One region of the Pseudomonas sp. TE3-3-F2023 genome, then DNA from elsewhere that is predicted to be linked to it. Evidence: riboswitches for the same ligand, from Rfam matches in the RefSeq annotation. Region 1 holds a riboswitch; the other holds the start of a gene.
The links. Region 1 has a riboswitch for thiamine pyrophosphate ahead of thiC (phosphomethylpyrimidine synthase ThiC). Riboswitches for the same ligand answer to the same signal wherever they lie in the genome.

Region 1 (6,530 bases):
AGCAATGCCGGCAGGGTCGCACCCAGGTCGGGCGCTTGCGCGGCGATCAGATGGTACGCGGCAACGCCCACCGCCCAGGCCAGCAGTGCCTGCCAATGCAAGCCATGCACCTGTGCTGGCAAGCGGCGGCGACGGATCACGTAATGGTCCATCAATACCACACCGAACAGCGGTGCAAACACCGAGCCGATCAGCAGCAGGAAATTCTCGTACTGTGCCAGTGGCGCCAGCAGGGCGATCAGCGTGCACAGCACGCCAATGGCCAGCGCCAGGTGCTCGACCTTCAGGCGCACCAGCACACCGGTGGAAACGGCCGCCGAATGAATGTCGGCAAAAGCCTTTTCCGACTCGTCCAGCAGAATCAGCAGCAGTGGAATGCCCATGCCGGCGCCCGCCAAGGCCAGCAGCAGGGCGTTGGCTTCGCCACTGCCGGCGAAGGCCAAGGTGTAGCCCACGCCCAGGCTCATCAGCCAGGTGTTGCCGATGAAGTAGCCCACCACCGTACCGCCGAATACATGTTTGCCGTTACGGGCAAAACGCGAATAGTCGGCGATCAGCGGCAACCAGGACAGCGGCATGGCGATGGCGATATCGAAGCCCACGGCCAGCGACATCGAACCGTCACCGGCACGGTTCCACAGTACGGCCAGGTCGGCCTTGGCGAACAGGTTCCAGGTCAGCCACAGGCAAGCGCCCAGCAGCAGCCAGATGCCCCAGGTGCGCAGCACCTTGCGCACGAACGCCAGCGGCCCACCGACCGCGAGCAAGGTGGCCAGGGCGCCGAAGCACAGGGTCCAGAGCACAGGGCTGTTCCAGGCGCTGGCTTCGCCGAACACCCGCGCGCCCAGAAGGCTGGCGGCATCGCGCATCACGATGATCTCGAACGCGCCCCAGCCCACCAGTTGCAGCAGGTTGAGCAGCGCCGGCAAGCGCGCGCCGTGGCCCCCCAGGCTCAGCTTGAGCGTGCCCATGGCCGACAGGCCGGTATCGCTGCCAATGACACCGGCAGCCCCCAGCAACAGCACACCCACACCGGTGCCCAGAGCGATGGCCAGCACTGCGCCGGCAAGGCCCAGGCCAGGGGCGAGCATGGCGCCGACCTGCAGCACCATCAGGCCGATGCCGAGGGAGAACCATAGCGAGAACAGGTCGCGGGCGCCGAAGATACGCTGGGCGATTGGGACCGGGTGGTCGGGGGAGAATTGGCTGGGTGATGTCATGGTTGGCGCTCGCCGGCAATGTTGTTGGTGTTCCTGGCGAGGACTGCGTCCTCGTATCGCGACACAGGCCGCTCCCACAAAAACCGCGCTGGCCTCAAGCCTTGCGCAGTACCTGTGGGAGCGGCCTTGCGTCGCGAAAGGGCCGCAAAGCGGCCCCAGCGGTCTTAGACTTTGTGATACAGCTGGCTACCTTCCTGGCGGAACCGCTCGGCCTGCTCACGCATGCCTTGTTCGACCGTCACATCCACGGTTTCGATCTTGGCAGCGTATTCACGCACTTCCTGGGTAATCTTCATCGAGCAGAACTTCGGCCCGCACATCGAGCAGAAGTGCGCAACCTTGGCCGATTCCTTCGGCAGGGTCTCGTCGTGGTAGGCACGGGCAGTGTCCGGGTCCAGGCCGAGGTTGAACTGGTCTTCCCAACGGAACTCGAAGCGTGCCTTGGACAAGGCGTTGTCACGAATCTGCGCACCCGGGTGGCCCTTGGCAAGGTCGGCGGCATGAGCGGCGATCTTGTAGGTGATGATGCCGGTCTTCACGTCATCCTTGTTTGGCAGGCCCAGGTGCTCCTTGGGCGTGACGTAGCAGAGCATGGCGCAACCGAACCAGCCGATCATCGCCGCACCAATGCCCGAGGTGATGTGGTCGTAGCCAGGAGCGATATCGGTGGTCAGCGGGCCGAGGGTGTAGAACGGCGCCTCGTCGCAGCACTCCAGCTGCTTGTCCATGTTTTCCTTGATCAGCTGCATCGGCACGTGGCCCGGGCCTTCGATCATGCACTGAACATCGTGCTTCCAGGCGATCTTGGTCAGCTCGCCGAGGGTTTCCAGCTCACCGAACTGCGCGGCATCGTTGGCGTCGGCAATCGAGCCGGGACGCAGGCCGTCGCCCAGCGAGAAGCTGACGTCGTAGGCCTTCATGATTTCGCAGATTTCGTCGAAGTGGGTGTACAGGAAGTTTTCCTTGTGGTGCGCCAGGCACCACTTGGCCATGATCGAGCCACCACGGCTGACGATACCGGTGACGCGCTTGGCAGTCAGCGGTACATAACGCAGCAGCACACCAGCGTGGATGGTGAAGTAGTCCACGCCCTGCTCGGCCTGCTCGATCAGGGTGTCGCGGAACAGCTCCCAGGTCAGGTCTTCGGCCACGCCGTTGACCTTTTCCAGGGCCTGGTAGATCGGCACGGTACCAATCGGCACCGGCGAGTTGCGGATGATCCACTCACGGGTTTCGTGAATGTGCTTGCCGGTGGACAGGTCCATGACCGTGTCCGAACCCCAGCGGATACCCCAGGTCAGCTTGGCCACTTCTTCCTCGATAGAGGAACCCAGGGCGCTGTTGCCGATGTTGCCGTTGATCTTCACCAGGAAGTTGCGGCCGATGATCATCGGTTCCAATTCCGGGTGGTTGATGTTGGCCGGGATGATCGCGCGACCACGGGCGATTTCCTGGCGAACGAACTCGGGGGTGATTTCTTTCGGGATGTTGGCCCCAAAGCTGTGACCGGCGTGCTGCTCGTCGAGCAGGCCGGCGGCGCGCGCCTCTTGCAGCTTCATGTTTTCGCGAATGGCCACGTATTCCATCTCGGCGGTGATGATGCCCTGACGGGCATAGTGCATCTGCGAGACGTTGGCGCCGGCCTTGGCACGGCGCGGGTTGCGCACGTGGGCGAAACGCAGCTTGGCCAGTTCGGCATCGTTCAGGCGCTGCTGGCCGAAGTGCGAGCTCAGGCCGGGCAGGCGCTCGGTGTCACCGCGTGCTTCGATCCACGCCGAACGCACATCGGCCAGGCCCTTGCGCACATCGATGACAACGTTGGGGTCGGTGTACGGGCCGGAAGTGTCGTAGACCAGCACAGGGGCATTGGACTCGCCACCGAAATCGGTCGGGGTGTCGTCCAGGCTGATTTCACGCATGGGCACGCGGATGTCCGGGCGCGAGCCTTCGACATACACCTTGCGCGAACGCGGGAACGGTTGCACGGACTGCTGATCGACTTGTGCCGATTCGCTGAGGTTGATCGCTTTTTCTTGTTTGGTCATCACAGGCTCTCCAGACGGCTTCCTAGCAGTGGAATGTCGGGGTGAACCTGAAAGGCGCGGACGCACCCTTGATGGGTGCAGTGCCGGATATGAGGGTGCCTGAAGCTGCATGCAGCTGTGACATTCCCGGACCTGGCACAAGAGGCTCCCCGGGAAGGCGAGCAATCTTGTTCCCTACGCAGGCGCTAACCTGATCAGGTTCAACGGGATCCGCAACTTTGCGATCTCAGCCTTTGCTTCAAGGCACCCCGACAAGAACATGCGCAGTCTAGACTGGAGTGGTCGGCAAAGCCAAGCGGGTAAATACGCGGATGATGAAAGGCACTCGAGCGATTGTTGCCGGGGGCGCATGGCACTACACTGGCCCGTCGATCGATACTCAACAGTTCAGTAATTAAATTTCGTACAAGGATTGCCTCTATGCTGCGCAAACTCTCACTGGCGATAGCCGTGTCTTGTGCGTCCACCGGAGTGGTCTGGGCAGCGGACGTGCCCCAAACAGTCAAGACCGACCTGGTCAGCGTCTACCAGGAAGCGGTCGACAATAACGCTGACCTGGCTGCAGCCCGCGCCGATTACGGCGCCCGCCGTGAAGTGGTACCACAGGCTCGCGCCGGGTTGCTGCCTAACCTTTCGGCCGGTGCCGAAATGCTGAACACCCGCACCAAGCTGGACGAACCATCGGCCACCAGCAACCGCAGCGGCAATACCTGGAGTGCGACCTTGGCGCAACCTATCTTCCGCGCTGACCGCTGGTTCCAGTTGCAGGCGGCCGAGGCGGTCAACGAACAGGCGGCGCTGGAGCTGTCGGCGACCGAGCAGAACCTGATCCTGCAAACCGCGCAGAATTACTTCGCCGTGCTCCGTGCCCAGGACAACCTGGCCGCGACCAAGGCCGAGGAAGCTGCCTTCAAGCGCCAGCTGGACCAGTCCAACGAACGATTCGACGTCGGCCTCTCCGACAAGACCGACGTGCTGCAATCCCAGGCCAGCTACGACACGGCGCGGGCCAACCGGATCATTGCCGAGCGCCAGGTACAGGATGCCTTCGAGGCCCTGGTAACCCTGACCAACCGGGAATACACGTCGATTCAAGGCGTGGTCCATACCTTGCCGGTGCAGGTCCCTACACCCAACGACGCCAAGGCCTGGGTCGAAACCGCCGGGCGCCAGAACCTCAACCTGCTGGCCACCAACCACGCGGTCGTCGCTGCCGAGGAAACCCTGCGCCAGCGCAAGGCCGGCCATGCGCCGACCCTGGACGCGGTTGCCAAGTATCAGAAGGGTGACAACGACAACTTCGGTTTCACCAACCCCGCACCGGCCCCCGTTTCGCGCTATAGCGGCGACGTCGAGCAGACCAGCATCGGCCTGCAGTTGAACATCCCGATCTACAGCGGCGGCCTGACCAGTTCGCAGGTGCGCGAGGCCTACCAGCGCCTGAGCCAGAGCGAACAGCAGCGTGAAAGCCTGCGCCGCCAGGTGGTGGAAAACACCCGCAACCTGCACCGCGCGGTAAACACCGACGTGGAACAGGTGCAGGCGCGCAAGCAGTCGATCATCTCCAACCAGAGCGCGCTGGAAGCCACCGAGATCGGCTACCAGGTGGGTACCCGCAATATCGTCGACGTGCTTGACGCCCAACGTCAGCTGTACACCTCGGTGCGCGACTACAACAACAGCCGCTATGACTACATCCTCGACAACCTGAGCCTGAAGCAGGCGGCCGGCACCTTGAGCCCGCAGGACCTGCAGGACCTCAAGCGGTACCTGAAGCCGGACTACAACCCGGACAAGGACTTCCTGCCGCCGGACCTGGCGGCTGCAGCGGCAAAGAACTTCGAGCGTCGCCCCTGAAAGTGCTGGACCAAGGCGAGCGCGGGCGCTGTAGGAGCGGCCTTGTGTCGCGAAAGGGCCGCAGAGCGGCCCCAGGGAATCAGCAGTGATGCACAGATTGCTGGGGCCGCCCTGCGGCCCTTTCGCGACACAAGGCCGCTCCTACAAGGACCGCACCAATGCTGACATCTTTAGAACTCAGCTGATGAGTTTGCCCAACCCATCGAGCAACCGCTGCAAAGCTCCTTGATTGGCCCGCATCACCGCCCTGCCCGCTTCGCCAATGCGCTGTGCATCCTGCGGCAATTCGACCAACCGCCGCACCGCTTCGGCCAGCCCGTCGGCATCGTCCACCTGCTGCAGCGCCCCTGCCTCGCGCAGCATCGCGCTGATTTCGAGGAAGTTGAACACATGCGGCCCCATCAGCACCGGCAAGGCCAGCGCCGCGGGCTCAAGCGGGTTGTGCCCGCCGGTCGCCACCAGGCTGCCGCCGACGAAGGCAATGTCGGCCAGGGCATAGAGGAACAGCAGTTCGCCCATGGTATCGCCGAGCAAGACGCGAGTCTGTGCATCGACCGGCGTGCCGGCAGAGCGGCGCACGGTGGTGAACTGTTCGCTGCACAGCGTATGCACCGCAGCGAATCGCTCGGGGTGGCGCGGCACCAGAATCAGCAGGGCATCACCATGCACCTGCAACAATTGCCGATGTGCCTGCAGGATCAACGCATCTTCACCTTCGTGGGTGCTGGCGGCGATCCACACCGGGCGCTGTGCAGCCCCCCACTGTTCACGCAATGCCCTGGCACGCGGCAACAGTTGATCATCGATCTTCAGGTCGAACTTGATCGAACCGGTGACCTGCACGCACTCCGGACGCGCGCCCAGGTCACGAAAACGCTGAGCCTCGGTTTCGGTCTGCACGGCAATCAGACTCATCTCGGCCAGCATCGGCCGGGTCAGCCCGGCAAAACGCCCATAGCCACGAGCCGAGCGCTCAGACAAGCGTGCGTTGGCCAGCGCTACCGGAATGCCACGCTTCGCACACTGGTGGATGTGGTTGGGCCACAGCTCGGTTTCCATGATGATGCCCAGCTTCGGCTGCACATGGTCGAGAAAGCGCCCTGCCGTCCAGGGCAGGTCGTAGGGCAGGTAGCAATGTTGCACGCGCGGTTCGTCGGCGAACATGGCGCGAATGCGCTCGGAACCGGTCGGGGTCATGCAGGTAAGCGTAATCGGCAATTCCGGGTAGGCCTTGAGCAAGGCACGCACCATCGGCGCCGCCGCAATGCTCTCGCCCACCGATACCGCGTGCACCCAGATGCCGCCGCGGCGCATGGCCGGCAGGCTGAAGCCAAAGCGCTCGCCAATGCGTTGACCATAGGCCGGTGCCTTGCGCGCGCGTAGATACAGGCGCAGCGCAACCAGCGGC
Region 2 (6,530 bases), 2.4 Mb from region 1:
CTGCAACTGGGTTGCCAGTTGCCCGACCATCCGGCTCAGCACATCACTCAGCGCAATGCCGCCCTCGGAAGCCACGGGCTGCTGGCCGTTCAATTCTTTCAGGTAGCGGTGAATCGTGGTCTTGGAGCCGGTGTTGCCCAGCTCGATACGTATGGCATCGATGCTGGGGTTCTCGCCCCGGGCAATCAGCGCCTGACGTGCCTGCTGCACTACAACCTTGTTTATACCGCCCCGGGCCATGCTTGCTCCTACGATTTTGTACCGTGTTATGTAGTATGTATTTACATACCAATTATGGAGACAGACCATTGCCCGTGCAAACATTTCCTATGGTGGAATAATCACGGCTTATCACATGTGATTGGTTCATGAAGGCCATACAAGGGAACAAACCAGTACGCCAGACAGCAAAACGCCCCGCTCGGCTTGAAGCCGGCGGGGCGTTGCAGAGGGCTGAGGCAGGCAGCGTCAGGTGTAGTGCTCGACCCTGGCAGGTGTTCTACGCATCAACACCTTGCCGTTGCGTATCGACACAAGTGCATGTCCCTGGCTGCGCACCATTTCGTAATCGTCCGGCGCCGACAGCAGCAACAGGTTCGCGGGCCGCCCCACCTCGATGCCGTAGCGCTCGCCCAGGTGCAGGGTGCGGGCGCTGTTGTCGGTAATCAGGTCCAGGCAGCGTTGCAGGTCTTCGTAGCCAAGCATGTGGCAGATGTGCAGGCCGGCCTCGAGAATACGCAGGATGTTGCCATTGCCCAGCGGGTACCAGGGGTCGACGATGGAATCCTGGCCAAAGCACACGTTCATCCCGGCCCGGTCGAGCTCGGCCACGCGAGTGACGCCGCGGCGTTTCGGGTAGTTGTCGAAACGCCCTTGCAGGTGAATGCTCTCGGTCGGGCAAGACACGAAATTGATACCCGATTGCTTTAACAGGCGAAACAGCTTGTAGCAGTAGGCATTGTCGTACGAGCCCATGGCCACGGTATGGCTGGCTGTCACCCGGGCGCTCATGTCGCGAACCCGCGCCTCTTCGGCCAGCACTTCGAGAAAGCGCGACTGCGGGTCGTCGGTCTCGTCGCAATGCACATCCACCAGGCAGCCGGTGCGCTCGGCCAGGTCCATCAGGAACTTGACCGAAGACACGCCCTGATCGCGGGTGTTCTCGAAATGCGGGATGCCGCCAATCACGTCGGCACCGATCGCCACCGCTTCGGCCATCAGCGCCCGGCCGTTGGCGTACGACTCGATACCCTCCTGGGGAAAGGCAACGATCTGCAGGTCGAGCAGGTGACGCACTTCTTCACGCACTTCGACCATGGCCTTGAGCGCGGTCAGGGTGGGGTCAGTGACATCGACATGGGTACGTACATGCTGGATGCCATGGTCCACCAGCATGCCGATGGTCCTTTTCGCGCGGTTCTTGATGTCGTCGTGGGTTGTGATTGCCTTGCGCTCGGCCCAGCGCTCGATGCCTTCGAACAGGGTGCCGCTCATGTTCCAGCGCGGCTCGCCGGCTGTCAGCGTGGCGTCCAGGTGGATGTGCGGCTCGATGAAAGGCGCCACTACCAGGTTCTGCCCGGCATCCAGGTCATCGGCAGCGCGCACCGCCACCCCTTCGGCCTGAGGCACGATGGCGGCGATGCGTTCGCCGTCGAGTTCGATGCGAAACAGGCCGGACCTGCCGCGCAGGCGTGCGTTGATGATGTTCATGATGCTTCTCCCTGGGCTTTGCGGGTGGCCCCTACCAGCATAGTGGCCCAAGCCTTGTGGTATTTGCTACTGGCCCTATCGCCGGCAAGCCAGCTCCCACAGGTAAATCACAGCCTTGAAGTCTGCGCAGTACCTGTGAGCTCCCACAGGTAAACCACAGCCTTGAAGTCTGCGCAGTACCTGTGGGAGCTGGCTTGCCGGCGATAGGGCCGGCGCAGGCAGCAAATCAGGCTCCGTCCAACCCCATCTGCCAGAAGTCCGCCTCCAGGCTGGACGCCTGGCCGAAAATCCCCACCAGCTCGGCAAACCGTTGCTCGGTCATGCTCCGCGCTGCCAGCTCGTCCAGATGCTTGCGCGCCGCGGTGGCGACACCCTGGTAGCCTTCACCGGCATACTCGGCGATCCACTCGCGGTACGGGTGATTGCTCAGATCGCCAATGCGCTCGGACAACGCACGGCCAATCTCGGCATAGCCGATTACACAAGGCGCCAAGGCCACATGCAACTCCAGCAGGTCACCCGCGGCACCACAGTCCAGCACATAGCGGGTATAGGCAACCGTGGCCTGGTGTTCAGGCGCGGCCTCGATATCGGCCTGGGTCAGACCCCAGCGTGCGCACAGGCGCAAGTGCAGCTCGGTTTCATCCAGAATCGCCGCCAGCCCGGCCTGCGCGGCGCGGATGTCGGCCGGGCGCCGGCTCTTGTAGGCGGCCAGCGCCCAGGCGCGGGCGAACTGGATGAGGAACAGGTAATCCTGTACCAGATAGGTGCGAAAGGCGGCTTCGCTCAACGTACCCTCGCCCATCTGGCGCACGAATTCGTGGTCGACGTAGCTGTTCCACTGCGGCGTGGCGGCAGCCTTGAGGCGGTCGAAGATATCCATGCTCATTTTTCCTCCGGGTAGACGGCATCGAAGAAGGCCAGCTCCAGCGCCACGGTGCGCAGGTAGAAGTCAGCTGCCAGCGCGGCTTCCTGCGGGCCGACCCGGTCGAGTTCGGCTTGCAGGAAGGCAACGAAGTCCTGGAATGCCGGGTTGTCGTGCAGGGTGATCCATTCGGCATGGACGAAGTTGTCCGGCATCGGTTTTGGCGCCTTCAGCGCCCAGTCCAGGTACAGGCCTTCGGCGACGTTGAGTACTGCCAGTGCGGCCGCATAGGACCGGGTGGCCGCCGCTTCGCGCATGATCGCCTTGAAGCCTGCGGTTGGCACGGTGTCGGCCGGTTCGCTGCGTTGCGTGGGGCTCACCCCCAGGGCCTCGAAGGCGCGCAGGAAGTAGGTGTTCTCGTCACTGGAGATCATCCCGGCAAAGCGGCCGAAGCGCAGGCGCGCCTCGAACGTGTCGGCGGTGGCGATGGCCGCGCCCAGCAGGGTCAGGAAGCTGTCGAGGAAGCGGTGGTCCTGCACCAGGTAGTCGACCATGATCGGGTCCGGCAGGCTGCCATCGCACAATTGGGTGACGAAGCGGTGGCCAACGGCCGCCGACCAGGTCGGCTCGCTGCGGCGGCGCAGGGACTGGCTGAAGCGTTCGGTCATGTTGCTGTCCTTGATGGAGAGTGACAGCGAGACCGCGGTGGTTGGCATGGACGGGCCTCGCAGTGAGGCCGGCAAAAAGGCAGGTTTCAAGTCCCATCCCTTCGCCGGCATGATCCGGATCAGGTTCGAAGGGTCACCGCGCTGCAGCGTCCAGCGGTTTCTCAGCCCGTTGCCGGGCTCCCCTTGGTGGCGCTCAGGTATACCCCAGGGCGCCGCTGCTGTCACCACCCAATCTGGGGGAAATGGGTGACCCACAAGTGGGGGGCTCACCCATTTTTGACGCCATGGCCATTAGCTCACATCAGGCGCCACAAGGGTTTGTTTAGAAACACATTCCTCGCATTTGGGTTGGCACAGCCGTTGCTCCAGCCCCAAAAACGGGCAAAACGCCACTGATGGCTGAAAGCCATAAGGCCGCGAGCGAGGCATAAGGCAATGAAAACACCTGCCGTGATCCACCCTGCCAGGCATGCATTCCAGCTATCCACCCTCACCACGCTGATGCTCGGCCTCGGGCTGGTGACGGCGACCGCCGCTCCCCTCGACGACAACAGCATGCCACCGCCGACCGACCCGTCGGCCTACACTGACCAGCCAGCCGACCCGACAAAGGCCTTGCTGGACCTGTTCAACATGCCGCCGGCCAACCAAGGTTCGCTGGAGCTGACCAATGGCGTGTACGGCAACCGCGACACGGTAAGCGCCAACAATGTGTTGCCACCGGCCCTGCAAACCGACAACAAATACCCCACCAATGGCAAGCCCAGCCCGCTGTTCGGGGCACTGCCGTTTACCCAGCAGCTACTGCTGTTCGAGGAATTCGGCACGGAAAAACTCGACCCCACGCTGCCGCCGCCAACCCTGACCTTCCCGGTGCCCACCCTGGGTGCGGCACCGGCGCAGGACCCCAACGTGGTTGCGCGCAGCGGCCCTAGCGGCACGGCCCTGGAAGCCTTCCTCAAACAGCCGGGCCTGTACCCGTTCCCGACCCAGTATTCCAATGTGCTCGACCGCAACCCGTGGAAGGCGCAGATCGAGATGTTCCTGAACCGCAAGCCGGTCGGCTCGCCGGCGGAAGGCCGGCCACCAGGAAAAGGCTGGTCGCACCAGCGCTGGAACGAGTTCTACCCGCAGGCCGGCTTCAAGACCGCCCAGGCTGGTGCACGCATCAACCAAGGACTGCGTGACCGCAAGCAACTGCACAACTATGCAGTCGGTGAATTTGCCCCGGGAGGTCTGTACTACCAGACCTCTGACATCCCGAACACGCTCGGCACCACCAAGGGCATCGACACCCGATTCCATCCGAAGATGCCATTGCAAAACCACAAATCGGTATGGACCTTCGACGGTACGTTCCCGCCCAAACTGCTGATGGCGCGCCATGGTCAGCCGATCCTGATGCGCCATTACAACGCCCTGCCGATCGACCCAGCAGCCAACAACGGCTTTGGCCTGCACACCCTCTCCACCCACGAGCACAACGGCCATTCGCCGGCCGAGAGCGATGGCTATGCCAATGCCTACTTCTTCCCCGGCCAGTATTACGATTACCGCTGGCCGTTGCAGCTGGCTGGTTACGACACCATCAACACCCGCGCCCAGGACCCACGCGCGGCGTTCCCCTGCTCGCCGGGGGAAACGCTGTTCGTCAATGACGCCTCGCCAGGGCTGAAAACCTGCCAGAACGGCAGCATCAAGATCCGTGGTGACTGGCGCGAAACCATGAGCACCCATTGGTTCCACGACCACATGATGGATTTCACGGCACAGAACGTCTACAAAGGCAACGCCGTGATGATGAACTACTACAGTGCCCTGGACCGCGGCAACGAGGCCCTGCAGGATGGCGTCAACCTGCGTTTCCCCAGTGGCTCGGGCATGCCGTGGGGCAACCGCGACTACGACGTCAACCTGGTGATCGCCGACAAGGCCTGGGATGCCAACGGCCAGCTGTGGTTCAACCCGTTCAACACAGATGGCTTCCTCGGCGACCAGATCCTGGTCAACTGGCAGTACCGGCCCACGCTCAAGGTGCGCGCGCGCAGCTACCGCTTCCGTATCCTGAACGGCTCGGTGTCGCGCTACTTCAAGTTCGCCGTGGTGCGTGAAATTGCCGGTACCAGTGGCGAATTCAAAGGCCCCACCGGCTCCAACCTGTCGTATGCGCGAGTGCCGTTCCACATGATCGCCAACGACGGCAACATCATGGAACACACCGTTCCGTTCGACGGTACCCTGGACCTCAACGGTGACGGCAACCTGCAGGACAACAACGGCATCCTGCCGCTGCAAGGCATCGCCGAGCGCTACGACATCATCATCAACTTCGCCAAGAACGGCATCAAGGTCGGCGACAAGCTGTACTTCGTCAACCTCGAGGAGCACCAGAGCGGCAAGGGGCCGGAAGGCGCCATCTCGCTGGCCGACGTGCTGTCGGAAAAGTACAAGCCAGTGATCAAGCAGACCACCAAAGGCCCGCGTTGGGAAAATGGTGATCCAGCAATCGGTAAGTTCCTGCAACTAGTGGTACAGCCCTACAGCGGCCAGGACTTGAGCATGAACCCGGCAGACTATGAGCCCGCCAAACCAGGGAAGGCTGCAGGCATGAAGATGCTGCCGCTGCCGATCGACCGCAACTCTGCCACCGACCAGGCCAAACTCCAGGCTGCCCGCCACCGCGAGTTCATCTTCGGTCGCTCCGACGGTACCGACACCCAGCCCTGGACCATCAAGACCGATGGCGGCTTTGGCTACTCCATGGACCCACGGCGCATCAGCGCGGCGCCACAGCTGGCCCAGCAGTCGACCGACGGCGGTTTCAGCGGCGACGGCACCCTGGAAGTGTGGAAGATCATCAACGGCGGCAATGGCTGGAGCCACCCGGTGCATGTGCACTTCGAGGAAGGCGTGGTCCTCAGCCGCGACGGCAAGGCACCGCCGGAATGGGAAAAATGGGCGCGCAAGGACGTGTTCCGCATCGGGCCGGATATCGACTCTTCGGAAGAAGTGGAAGTGGCGATCCGCTTCCGCGAGTTTGCCGGCACCTACATGGAACACTGCCACAACACCCAGCATGAAGATACCTCGATGCTGCTGCGCTGGGACCTGGAGCACCCAGGCCAGTTCCAGGTGATGCCGACCCCGCTGCCAGGCTGGGATGGCGTGGAGTACGTCGCTTCGGTTGGCCTGCCGACCTTCCGCACCAAAGACCGTGGCGACGACGACCCCATCAACAAGCCGCCAGTCGCGGCCAACGACAGCGCGGCTACCACGGCCGGCAAGCC

Region 2: linked by a shared signal. The riboswitch ahead of V3314_RS15940 (TenA family protein) and the one ahead of thiC (phosphomethylpyrimidine synthase ThiC) in region 1 are both predicted to bind thiamine pyrophosphate.

Annotation. Positions count from the first base shown of each region.
Region 1 is NZ_CP145113.1:264,247-270,776, forward strand. It holds gene cytX (putative hydroxymethylpyrimidine transporter CytX) at 1-1,220, opposite strand, end outside; gene thiC (phosphomethylpyrimidine synthase ThiC) at 1,385-3,265, opposite strand; TPP riboswitch at 3,420-3,526, opposite strand; gene V3314_RS01240 (TolC family outer membrane protein) at 3,686-5,122, shown strand; gene waaA (lipid IV(A) 3-deoxy-D-manno-octulosonic acid transferase) at 5,300-6,530, opposite strand, start outside.
Region 2 is NZ_CP145113.1:3,547,352-3,553,881, reverse strand. It holds gene V3314_RS15955 (DNA-binding protein) at 1-240, opposite strand, end outside; gene codA (cytosine deaminase) at 469-1,710, opposite strand; gene tenA (thiaminase II) at 1,937-2,599, opposite strand; gene V3314_RS15940 (TenA family protein) at 2,596-3,243, opposite strand; TPP riboswitch at 3,323-3,437, opposite strand; gene V3314_RS15935 (multicopper oxidase domain-containing protein) at 3,679-6,530, shown strand, end outside.